Linked DNA regions of Crateriforma conspicua. The protein of the gene in region 2 binds, or shares a complex with, the protein of the main gene of each other region. Links are inferred from orthologs where the notes say so. Each region holds a gene or a part of one and is shown on either strand. Other genes may lie near its edges. The genes, in order: carB and carA.

The links.
Region 1: the proteins of carA (region 2) and carB are in contact, whole or in part, in a solved structure (PDB 1KEE), measured with the Escherichia coli proteins. The link is inferred for Crateriforma conspicua from one-to-one orthologs.

The regions. Positions count from the first base shown.
Region 1 is NZ_CP036319.1:201,368-208,270, reverse strand. The notes cover bases 2,094-5,874. They hold carB (carbamoyl-phosphate synthase large subunit), read right to left. Parts: upstream 5,546-5,874; coding sequence 2,294-5,545; downstream 2,094-2,293. Also shown: Mal65_RS00730 (sigma-54-dependent transcriptional regulator), read right to left, coding at 1-1,033; Mal65_RS00715 (sulfatase), read left to right, coding at 5,933-6,903. UniProt on the Escherichia coli protein: Large subunit of the glutamine-dependent carbamoyl phosphate synthetase (CPSase).
Region 2 is NZ_CP036319.1:1,205,634-1,211,666, forward strand. What follows is about bases 1,774-4,684. They hold carA (glutamine-hydrolyzing carbamoyl-phosphate synthase small subunit), read right to left. Parts: upstream 3,841-4,684; coding sequence 2,707-3,840; downstream 1,774-2,706. Other genes in these bases: Mal65_RS04395 (1,4-dihydroxy-6-naphtoate synthase), read right to left, coding at 1,774-1,824; mqnB (futalosine hydrolase), read right to left, coding at 1,938-2,636; Mal65_RS04410 (tetratricopeptide repeat protein), read right to left, coding at 4,073-4,684. In the rest of the region: Mal65_RS04390 (FtsX-like permease family protein), read right to left, coding at 1-861; more of Mal65_RS04395, read right to left, coding at 949-1,773; more of Mal65_RS04410, read right to left, coding at 4,685-5,878. UniProt on the Escherichia coli protein: Small subunit of the glutamine-dependent carbamoyl phosphate synthetase (CPSase).

The DNA.
Region 1 (6,903 bases), 1.0 Mb from region 2 along the record:
CCATCAATGGAATCACGTCATCACGTCGGTCGCGAAGCGGGGGCAGTTCCACGGTCACGACCTTCAATCGAAAATACAAGTCGTTGCGGAACGTTCCGGCTTCGACCATTTCCTCCAGCGGTCGATTGGTCGCACTGACCAGACGCACGTTGACCTTGATCGGTTTATTGTCACCGACGCGGGTGATCTGACTTTCTTCGAGCACACGTAGCAGTTTGATCTGCGTGCTCATCGGCATATCGCCGACTTCATCCAGAAACAGTGTGCCGCCGTTGGCGTACTGGAAAGCGCCTTCGCGATCGGACACCGCATCGGTGAAGGAACCTTTGACGTGGCCGAACAATTCGCTTTCGACCAACTGTTCGCTGACCGCGCGAGTGTTGATGGCGACGATTCGTTTGTTCCGGCGGGGGCTGTTTTGATGAATCGCCTGGGCGATCATCTCTTTGCCAGTCCCGCTTTCGCCGGTGATCAACACGGTGGCATCGGTGGCCGCAATGCGTCGCAAACGATCGATGACCGTCTGCATCTTCTTGCTGGTATAGATGATGCCTTCGAAACCAAATCGTTCATCCAAACGCTGCCGCAGTTCGGTGTTTTGACGTTTCAGCCCGACCTGTTCGGCCGCCTTGGCCACGATCGCACGTAAGCGATTGGGCGTGATCGGTTTTTCCAGGAAGTTGAACGCCCCGATTTGCATGGCTTCGACGGCGACGGGCACGGTGGCATGACCGGTGACCATGATGACTTCGCAGTCGGGCAGTTTTTGCCGCGCGAGCGAAAGGATCTGCATCCCGTCGACATCGTTCATCACCATGTCGGTCACGATGATGTCGTACACGTCGCTTTCGATCCGCTTGGCCGCTTCCGGACCGCTGGTGGCGACGTCGCATTGGTACCCGACCTTTTCCAAACTGTCCGTCATCGCACGAGCGTGTGCGGCTTCGTTGTCGACGACCAACAAACGAAGATTGGACGGGTCGATCGATGGCTGGTCAGATTCGGCGTCGGAGGCGTCCGTCTTCTTTGACATGTCGTCGTCAAGCAAATCGAGCGGGTGAGAAAAATCGGTTGGATCGGACCGATCAGCTTACGACAATCTGTGACGGCTTAGAACCATCGTGACGCCCCACCGCCCGTCGGCCATCGGATCGTGTCCGGGGCCGTCCCGATCGGCGATTTTCCGACCGGTGGGCGCATAAAAAAAACGGACCGCGGTTCAAACCGCCGGCCCGTTTATTTCGCTGTTGGCGCCAGAGCCAATCCAGTGCCGATTAGTAGCAGCAAGGATCGGGGCAGCACGATTTGCGAGCGGCAAACTTTGCCTTCAGCTTCGCGAACAGTCCGCAGCCCTTCTTGGGAGCCGGGCAGCAGGTCGGAGCAGGTTCGCAGCAGACGGGCTCGGGAGCGCAAACCGGGGCGGGTTCGCAGCAAACGGGCTCAGGTGCACAAACCGGTGCGGGCTCGGGGCAGCAAACCGGCTCGGGAGCGCAAACGGGAGCAGGAGCACAAACCGGTGCCGGCTCGGGGCAGCAAACGGGCTCAGGAGCGCAAACCGGCTCGGGAGCACAAACAGGAGCAGGCTCGCAGCAAACCGGCTCAGGGCAGCAAGCGTCTTTCTTGCAGAACCGTCCGAACAAACCAGCGTCGGCTTGCGGGGCTGCGACGATGCTAGCGGCGACCAACAGGGTCAAGGCCAAAATCGTTCGAATCATCTGATTCACTCTCTACACAAATGAAGTAGTGGAATGCCCGCCTAGCTGGCAAGCTGGGCAAAGTTTATGGATCGCACGGACTGCGTCAACCAAGGGCAACGGGGCAGTCCGCGAACTTTTCCGCTCACTCCATTCCTTCGCATCCGAACACTAACGTGGCAGAAGCGATGCAAAATTGTCGCACCCGGCAGCTCGCCGTGCCCGAACGCACATCCGGTGCCGGATCCACCGCGGTCCACCGTGACGGTTCGCGGCGCGCATTTGCACACGCCTTAATGGTATCCAGGAAGCCGAAAACGGGCCGAATCCCAACACGGCCGACCGAGCATCTCGGACGCTCCGGTCATGAGATTGCCCCACCGCTTGCCCCCAACACGATGCCCAAGCACACCGCGCGGAACAGAATTTCGTGACCGTTTGGCGAAGCGATTTTCGAAGGAATGTCTTCACAAATTCCGCACACGACGCCGTGTCGAGTCGCGATACCGCGTGGAGCCTGTTGATAACCTGTCGCTGTGTTGACGCGACAGGGCGTTGCCCCGTCGCCCAGATGAACTGATTCAGCGGTCCGCGATGCCCTAGGAAGCGCCGGCGTAGCGTGTCTGCAGCGATTCAACCTGGATCGGGTTTTCCCGCATGGCTTCCATGGCGTTGATCGCCGCTTCGGCTGCGGACAACGTCGTGATGCAGGGCACGCCGTACTGAACCGCCGCGGCACGAATTCGGCCTTCGTCGGTTCGTGCTCCTTTGCCGCTGGGCGTGTTGACGATCAGTTGGACGTCGTCGTTCTTCAGAAAGTCGATCAGGTTCGGGTGCCCTTCGGCCAGTTTTCGGACTCGCGTGCACTGAACACCGGCTTCGTCCAGCCGCTGGGCGGTGCCTTCGGTGGCCAAGATTTCAAACCCGAGTTCACCAAGCCGCCGGCCCAAGTCGACCACGGCGTGTTTGTGCCGGGCGTTCAGGCTGAGGAAGACTTTGCCCGATTCGGGCAGCACATTGCCGGCAGCGATCTGGCTTTTGGCAAACGCGATGGAAAACTGTTCGCTGATTCCCATGACTTCGCCGGTCGACCGCATTTCAGGTCCCAGGACGATGTCCACACCGGCAAACTTGCGGAACGGGAACACGCTTTCTTTGATCGAAACGTGCTTGGGCACCGGTTGGTCCAGAATGCCTTGTTCCTTCAAGCTGATTCCGTTCATGACTTTGGTCGCGATGCCGGCGACGGGGACCCCCGTGGCTTTGGCAACAAAAGGCACGGTTCGGCTGGCCCGCGGATTGACTTCCAAGATGTACAGGACCGGTTGGCCGTCTTCGGTTTTGACCGCGTATTGAATGTTCATCAGCCCGACGACGTTCATCCGCTTGGCCAGCCGCACGGTGGCGTCCCGAATTTCAGCGATCGTTTGTTCGGTCAAGCTGAACGGTGGAATACAGCACGCCGAATCGCCACTGTGCACACCGGCTTCTTCGATGTGTTCCATGATTCCCATGATCACACAATCGGTGCCATCACCGACCGCGTCGACATCGACTTCGATGGCATCTTCTAAGAACGAATCGATCAGAACCGGTTGCCCGTCGGCGACGATGAACGCTTCGGCCACGTATCGTTCGAATTGCGACTGGTCGTAACAGATTTCCATCGCCCGACCGCCCAGAACAAAGCTGGGACGCACCAGGGCGGGATAGCCGATGCGTTTGGCTTCGCGTTTGGCTTCGGACATGTTCCGTGCAATGCCCGACGGCGGCTGGCGCAAGCCCAATTCTTCGATCAGTTGCTGGAACAGTTCGCGATCCTCCGCCGCCTCGATCGTGTCAACGCTGGTTCCGATGATCGGAACGCCGGCGGTTTGCAAGCCGCGAGCCAAATTCAACGGTGTTTGACCGCCGAACTGCGCGATCACGCCGTCCGGCTCGGTCGCGTCGCAGATGTTCAACACGTCTTCGATGGTCAGCGGTTCAAAGAACAGGATGTCCGACGTGTCGTAGTCGGTGCTGACCGTTTCCGGATTGCTGTTGACCATGATTGCTTCATAGCCGATGTCTTTGACGGCGAAGCTGGCGTGGCAACAACAGTAATCGAACTCGATTCCTTGCCCGATCCGGTTGGGGCCACCGCCCAAGATCACGATGCGTTTCTTGTCCGACTTGCCGGGCAATTCGGTTTCGGTTTCGTAGGTGCTGTAGTAGTACGGGGTGTAGGCTTCGAATTCCGCCGCACAGGTGTCGACACTTTTGAAGACCGGCCGGACGCCAAGTTCCAAGCGTCGTGCGCGAACTTTGACTTCGTTCGTTCCCGTCAGTTTGGCCAGTTGGCGATCGGAAAAACCGTCGCGTTTGGCGTCGCGCATTTGATCGGCGGTCAACGATTCCAATGATCCGACCGTCCCCAGCCATTCTTCGCGTTCGACGATCTGCGCGATGTGGTCCAAGAACCAGCGATCGATATGAGTCAGTTTGTAGATTTCATCGATCGTCATGCCGGATTTCAGCGCATAACGAATGTGGAAGATTCGTTCGGCGCCGGGGACGGTCAACTTGGCTCGAATCTCATCGTTGCTCGGTTGATCCTCGGTTCCCCAAAGGTCGCGTCCATCGCTGCCAAGACCGAAGGCGCCGATCTCCAGACCACGCAGCGCTTTTTGAAGAGATTCTTTGAAGGTCCGACCGATCGCCATCGTTTCGCCGACGCTCTTCATTTGCGTGGTCAACGTGGCATCGGCATCTGGAAATTTTTCGAACGCGAAACGCGGGATCTTCGTCACCACATAGTCGATCGTCGGTTCGAAACAGGCTTTCGTTTTCTGGGTGATGTCGTTGGGGATTTCCCACAAGCGATACCCCACGGCAAGCTTGGCGGCAATCTTTGCGATCGGGAATCCGGTGGCTTTACTGGCCAGCGCACTGGACCGGCTGACCCGCGGGTTCATTTCAATGACGATCATCCGGCCGGTATCCGGATTGATCGCGAACTGGACGTTACTGCCGCCCGTTTCGACGCCGATTTCACGCATCACGGCCAAGCTGGCGTCGCGCATCCGCTGGTATTCTTTGTCGGTCAACGTTTGTGCCGGAGCGACGGTGATCGAATCACCGGTGTGGACCCCCATCGGATCAAAGTTCTCGATGCTGCAGATGATGACCACGTTGTCGTCCATGTCCCGGACGACTTCCATCTCGTATTCCTTCCAACCGATGATCGATTCTTCGATCAAGACCTCGGTGACCGGCGACTGGTCCAAACCGTTGCGGACCAGGGCGTCGAAGTCGTCTTTGTTGTAGGCGATGGCCGATCCGCTGCCGCCCATCGTGAAGCTGGGCCGAACCACCGCGGGAAGGCCGACTTGTTCCATCGCCGCGCGAGCCTCTTCCAAGGTGTGGACGGTGAAACCTTTGCAGACGTCCAAGCCGATCTTTTCCATCGCGGCTTTGAACTTGTCCCGCGCCTCGGCCTTGTCGATCACGTCAGCCCGAGCGCCGATCATTTCCACGCCGTACTTTTCCAGCACACCGTTGGCTTCCAAATCCATCGCCACGTTCAAACCGGTCTGGCCACCCAGGGTGGGCAGCAGAGCGTCGGGACGTTCCTTGGCGATGACCTTTTCCAAAACCTGCCAAGTCAACGGTTCGATATAGGTCGAATCCGCGGTGGCAGGGTCGGTCATGATGGTCGCGGGGTTACTGTTGACCAGAACCACCTCGTAACCCTCTTCGCGTAGGGCTTTACAGGCCTGGGTCCCGGAATAATCGAATTCGCAAGCCTGTCCAATGACGATGGGCCCGCTACCGATCAACAGAATTTTCTTGATGTCGTCGCGACGTGGCACAGAACACCTAAAATCAAAGCGAGAGATTGGTCGTGAAGACCAGCGGTATGCAAAATTCCGGGCAGGATATCACGCTACCCTATCCATTGCGTAGGGTGCGGACCGCGAACTGGCCGTCGACGGGCCGTTTCGCTCCGTTAGCCGTCTCTTGTCCGGGGCATCCCACCGATTGGCGTGCGATTGCGCTGCTTTGCCCGAATTGATCGCCTCGGATCGAACGATCCGGCTCGCTCCGATTGAACGACCAGCCATCAAACCGGCTGATAACCGACCGCAAGCCCGGTGTTTCCACCAGAAAGCAGAGACGCCGCAACAACACCGATCACGGGTCCCGGCGGGTCTGCCGGGCAACCGTGCCCTCCCTTTTACCCCCCCCGGATTCCCGCCATGATCCAGATTCCCGCCACGTTTCTACGAATCCCCGTCGCGGCACTGGCCGCTTTGAGTTGCCTTTGCATGGGCCAAGCCGGGGCGGACCAACGGCCGTCCGATCGACCCAACATCCTGGTGATCTATCTGGACGATTTTGGTTGGCGAGACTGTGGATTCATGGGCAGCGATTTTTTTGAAACCCCAAACTTGGACCGATTGGCCGAGCAGGGCACGATGTTCACCGACGCTTATGCGGGTGCGGCCAACTGTGCACCGTCGCGCGCCTGTTTGATGTCGGGCCAGTACACGCCACGTCACGAAATCTTCAACGTGGGAACCGGCCCGCGCGGTAAAGCCCAGCATCGACGCTTGCTGCACGTCCCGGGCACCGACACTTTGTCCCCGTCCATCACAACATGGCCACAGCGTCTGCATGCGGCCGGGTACAAAACCGCGTTGATGGGAAAGTGGCACCTGAGTGATGACCCGACGCAATATGGATTCGACATCAACGTCGGCGGTTCCCACTCGGGCAGTCCGCCAAAGGGATACTATCCACCGCACCCGAACGCACCTGGACTAAACGATGCACCGGAGGACGAGTATCTGACGGATCGATTGAGCGACGAAGCGGTCAAGTTCATCCGCGGTTCGGCCGACCAGACTTGGATGCTGTACCTGACGCACTTTGCCGTTCACACCCCGCTGATTGCCAAACGTGAACTGGTTGCCAAGTATGAATCGAAGCCAGCGGGTGAATTGCACCAACATGTCGCCATGGCGACGATGATCGAAGCGGTTGATCGGGGGATCGGACGAATCATGCGTACGATCAACGAACTCGATCTGGACCAAAACACGGTCGTCTTGTTTTCGTCGGACAACGGCGGATACGGTCCGGCCACCGACATGCATCCACTGAAGGGATACAAGGGCACGTATTACGAAGGCGGCATCCGTGTGCCCATGTTCGTCCGCTGGCCGGG
Region 2 (6,033 bases):
GGTCAGCGAATCGTATTGAAAAGCCGGTTCCGCATCGGGGTCGGCGTTTTGAGGCCGGATCGCGGTGACGCGTGAAAGCTTCAGACCCAGGTCACCCAGATCCAAACTCAAATCGTCTCGTGTCAGAGGTTGGGGGGATAGCAACAGATTGGCGGCGCCCCGCCGGTCAAGGACGTCCGCGATCAATTCGCGTTTCAGGTAGGCGCACAGCGGCGTGGTCTGGCTGGCCGACAAAGAAAAACGGCCCAGTCCGCGGTTGTCGACGATCGCGGCAACCGTCATGCGTGGCAGTCCTTCGGTTTCGGATTCGCGTCGGCCCAGTGGACTGTCGGCGGGGACGGCACTTTCAATGGGCAGCCGAATCGTGATCTGATCGCCCACACCGACCCCCAGTTCATCGGCGCAGGCACGGTTCAGTACCACGGACTGGTCGTCGGGATTGGTCTCCGGTGCATCGGATGGTTCGCCTAGCTGCCAAAACGATGGCGTGATGCCAAGGATTTGAACGGATCCGCTGCGGCGTGTCGGTCCATCATCGGACGGTTGCGATTCCGCGACGCCGGCCGGGAACAGAAAGACTGCTTGGGCGCCGATCGGCGAATCAACGACTTCATCGGCGGTAAAGAAGTGACCTGGCGACACAATGGTGTCGATCGAACCCAGTCGCTGCAGCGTCAACGCACGCAGACTGCCACGCATCGAATCGCCGACCAGCAATGCACCCACGATGACCGCCGTTGCGATGGCCACACCCAACGCCAAAGCGATCGAAACACGGCCGCGATACCACAGCGATGCCAAACGCATGTGCCACACACCAAGGCCGGTCTTGCCGGACGGGACCAAGGCGGTTGTGTTCATGGCGGCGGGTTCGTGTTGATGGTGCAGATGACAAAATGGCGATGACGCGGCCGATCGAGTTTGCCCGATCAAGCGATTGCCACAAGGCTAGTCTTTTGCGGGCAGCGCCGGCCGGGCGTCGGTGGATTCGAACACTTCGATCGGAGGGGCGTCGTGGCCAACGATACCGGATCGGCGGGCCAAGGTCGAAAGGGTGGCCAGGGCTTGGCGACCGACCGTCCCCAAGTCCACGGTCCAGTCGTTGACATACAAATCGACGTGCTGCATCAGGACCGCGTCATCGAATTCCTGGGCATGACGACGCATGGTCGGCAGCGTTTCGTCGCGATGGGAAAGCCCCCAACCGATGGAATCGGCAATGCAAGCTTGGATCCGCCCCGTCAATTCGTCATCCAGAGACCGCCTGGCCACCAATCCGCCCAGAGGCAACGGGCACTTCGTTTCGCGTTCCCAGCGTTGTCCCAGGTCTTCCACTAGGTGCAGCCCTTCGTTTTGCCAGGTGAACCGGCCCTCGTGGATACAGACGCCGAAATCCGCTTTCCCCGACTTCAGGTCCGGCATGATTTGGGAAAAGACGACATGGTCGATCTGTGTCGTCGATGGATAAAAAATCCGAATCAACAGTGTCGCGGTCGTATCGATTCCCGGGCACAGTGTCCGCTGTGACGAATCGCGGGGAACGGCACCGTCCCGCGCAGCCAACAACAGCGGGCCGACACCAAATCCCAGCGCCGAACCCGACGGCAAGACCCGCAATTGATCCGCCAATAACAACGCGGCATGAAAGCTGGTTTTGACGACATCAAAGCGTCCCGCCCGCAAAGCGTCGTTCAGTTGTTGGATGTCCAGCAGTTCAAAATGAAAATCCAGGCCTCGAGTGTCCACCAAGTTCCGCATCAACGCGTCGAATGCGAACGTGTCGTTCGGACATGTTGAAATGCCGATGTGGATGGGGTGGCCCATGTTGTTTTGAACGGTTGGCGGGTGCGAGATGTGTGGGCGGCAAGCGTCACAAAAAGCCGCGTGACCATTTCAAGCGGCTGACCTGGCTTTGCTTCGAACGACGTGCGGCCGACTTAGACGTTTGATTCTATGCCCGCGATCAGCTCGGCAACACGACGGGCCGCCACCTGCATCGCGGGACCGGTCTGCCAGGTACGGATGTCGCGGTTTCCGACGGGATTGCTGATCCCACGCACGATCGTCAGTGGAACCTGGCTGACCCGACAAGCGACCGCGACGGCGAATCCTTCCATGTCTTCGGCGACTGCGTCCGGGTAAGTGTTCCGCCGCCACCGGGCGTGATCCGGGGATGACGATGCCGCGGTTACCGACAGAAGTGTTTTTTTTTCGCCCATCGTTCGGGCGTCCGCATCGGGCACGACCAAATCCAGTCGGTCGGTGACGGCCGAGCCATCCATTTCCAGGTGCGGCCATCCCATCTGATCTGCCGACCAGAACTGATCGGGGGCCGCGGCCATGTCGATGCCCGCACCGATGCCGTGGCAGGTTACGCGACGAAAGACGACCGCATCGCCGACCTTGATCGCCGGATAATTGGCGTCCGTTTCCGTGATGAACCCGCCGGCCAAGCCGACCAGGAAGACATGGTCGGGCGTTTGTTCGGCCAACAGTCGCATCGCGCCGATGCCCGCGGCGGCCAAGCCGAAACCACAGATGGCGGTGGTGAAATCACGTCCCGCTGAATGACGGATGGCCGGCCAATCGACCATCCGATATTCCGCCGACGTGGGCACCAGGACCAGGATGCTCATTCAGACAGACTCCGCGGTCGGAACCGCGACAACGTGGGACGATCGACGGCGGTGGATCACCAGGCCAGGCTCAGGCCGGCGATCCGCTCAGGCTGGATTGAAATCGTTCGAACAGATAGTGGCTGTCGTGCGGCCCCGAGGATGCTTCGGGGTGATATTGCACACTGAATGCCGGCAATGTCTTGTGTCGAACGCCGGCAATGGTGTCATCGTTCAAATGCCGGTGAGTGATTTCCAGGCAATCCGGCAACGATTTTTCGTCCACCGCAAAGCCGTGGTTTTGTGTCGTGATCTCGACTTTGCCGGTCGTCAGATCCAGCACCGGTTGGTTCACACCACGGTGTCCGAATTTCAGCTTGTACGTTTGGGCGCCACAAGCCAGCGAAAGCAATTGGTGTCCCAAGCAAATGCCGAACACCGGCATCTTGTCGACCAATTCCGAAATCGTTTGTTTCGCATACGACAGCGGTTCCGGATCGCCCGGTCCGTTGGAAATGAACAGCCCATCCGGCTTGAGTGCCAAAATTTCATCGGCTGACACATCACCACGGACGATGGTCACGCGGTTGCCGCGGGAACGCAGGTGCCGCGGGATGTTCCACTTCATGCCAAAGTCCATGCAGACCACGTGCGGTTGGTCGCCCGATGGTTGCTGGCCGGCTTCATCGACGGTGATCCATTCGTGCAGTTGGTCGTCCCACTGGACCCCTTGTGCGGGCATCACGGTTTTGGCCAAGTCACGGCCGACCAGGCTTTCGCTGGCCTTGGCTTTGGCGACCAAGCTGGCGTCGTCCAGATCGGTGGTCGACAGAACGCCTCGCATGGCACCTTCGATTCGAATGCGACGAACCAAGGCGCGGGTATCGATCCCGCTGATGCCGATGATGTTGTTCTGTTTCAAGAAATCCGACAGCGCCGCTTCGCTGCGATAATTGCTGTGGATTCGGCTTTCGGATCGAATGACGAATCCCGACAACGACGGACGGTGATGTTCGACGTCGACCGTGTTGGTGCCGTAGTTGCCGATTTCCGGATACGTCATCGTGACGATCTGGCCGGCATAGCTGGGGTCGGTCAGGATTTCCTGGTACCCCGTCATTGCGGTGTTGAAAACGACTTCACCGGTGACTTCGCCTTCGGCTCCGAAGGCTTGGCCGGGGAACACGGAACCGTCTTCCAAGGCCAGTTTGGCGGTGATCGGCATGCAATAGCTCTCGCGTGGGATCTCTCGATTTTGTTCAGACGCGGCCACGGTCTCGTATCGCACCGTGGCCCGGCGCGTACTGATATCACGTTCTAACAGACAATCGCGATTTATCGAAGGATCGCGGCCGGTGGTTGGGACGCGAATGTGGCAAAAACGTTCGCGCCCGAACCGGTGGCCCACGACGAACCGCTCTAGCGGCCGATGGTTCGCCGTTAGGTTGATCTGGCCGTTAGATATCGATCAGGTCTTCGGCGCTCAGGATCGGCTTTTCGTTTTCTTCCGTTTCCTGTTTTTCACGCCATGGTTCGCCCGCGCGGTACGAATCCAATTCTTCCTGCAATTGTTCCAGCTGGTCGTTTTCTTGGGCGGCCCCCAAGTCGACGGCGGCTTGGCTGTATTCGATCGCCTTGGGGATGTCTCCCGATTCGGCATGGGCGGCCGCCAGCGTGCTCAGGATGTGGGGCTTTTGGTAATCCGTCAGCCGTGCCGCTTGGCGTGCCAATTCCAGGGCTCGCTGGCCGTCACGAACCTCGTCTTTGGGGCTGGTCGCCAGGACCCACGCCAAGTTGTTCATCAAGCCCGCGTAATCCGGGGCCACCATGTCGGTCGACTTCAGGTTTTCGGCCGGTCCGGTGTCCGAGGTCTGCAAGATTTTTAAAGCATCTTCGTAGTCTCGAATCGCCGTTTGGTGTTCGCCGATCGCCAGCAACGCGTCGCCGCGCGATCGCAGGGCGTTGGTGTTTTCGGGTTGGATTTCCAAGATCTGTTCGAAGACATCGATCGCCTGACGCGGGCGGTCGTCCACCATGTAAAGCTGGCCCAACTGTTCCTGCCAGAAGGCTTGACGCTGCGGATCGTCTTTCTGGAAATCAATCAGTTTCTTGACTTCGTTGATGGCATCGGGAATTCGTTTTTCTTGGGACGCGATCAAGAACTGGACCAAGATCGTTTCGGGCAAGTCGGCCACCCGCGGGTTCAGGTTGATCGCGTCTTGCACGTAACCCTTGGCCGCCGTGACGTCTTCGTTTTCCAGGCAACGCTGGGCCAGTTCGATCAGCTTGCGCGGGTCGCCCGGACGCAGTTCGATCGACTTGTTCAAGTCGACGATCGCTGATTCTTGATCCAGTCGCTTGGTGTGGACTCGTGAACGGATGCGATACAGCCGTTCCAAGATGTCGTTGTCCGAAGCCTGCTTTTCGATCGCCTCGGTCAGCAGTTCGACCGCCTCGTCATCGCGATCGGCATCCATCAATTGTTCGACGGCCGCCGCGACGATCGCCAAGTTCATCGGCTGGTCGTCCAGGATTTCACGGACATCCGCGACGGCTTCGTCGATTTGGCCGTCACCCAGTCGCAGCACGATTCGGGCTTGAAAGGCTTTGGTGTTTTTCGGGTCCAACTTCAAGGCGCGGTTCAGGTCCTTGATTTGCTTTTCCGGATCATCACGCAGCCCCGCACGCATCGCCAGCATGGTGCTTTGTTTCTTGGGGTCGTCTTCGTACAGCTTGATCGCCTTGGTGATCGACCGGACCGCCAGCGCGCCATCGGCGTCGGGGAACACCGCGGGGGAATTCAATTGAGCGATCAAGACGTGAGCGTCGGCAAGTTGGTCGTCGTTTTCGACCGCCTTCTTCAGCAGTTCAAGGGCTTCCAAGCGAACCGCCGCCGCGTTCCCGCCGGCGCCTCGCATCATGGCTCCGAACAGGCCTTGGCCGAGTTGCAGCTGAACGCTGCCCAGCATTTGTTTGGCAAAGCGGCTGTTTTCATCGCCCAGGCCTTTGGACAACGCCGATTCCAACAACGCGGCGACGGATTCCAGTTCACCGGCCGTTTTGGCGTCGATCCGTTTGGAGACGGCTTCATCCAAATCGGCTTGGCCCGGATCTTGGGCGGTGTCCAGCGATGGCAGGGGATCGATTTGGATCGCGCCTTCAGCGCCGGCGTCGGTCTGAGCGCCGGTGTCGGTCTGAGTCGCCGCATCTTGAGCCACCGCCGGGGCGGCAACGCAAACCAGCCCACCCAACAACGTCACCATCAGACAAGCTCGGACGTCACGAAATATCACCGTGGTCGCTGAGGGGATTGGGGCGTTCGGAAAGTCGCTTGGCTGGTGGCCGGATCGCGTTGGCATGAAGTCACCCAAAAGGGAAGTAGTGTTCGATCGGTATTTGGCTGGGCGTTCGCGGCGGA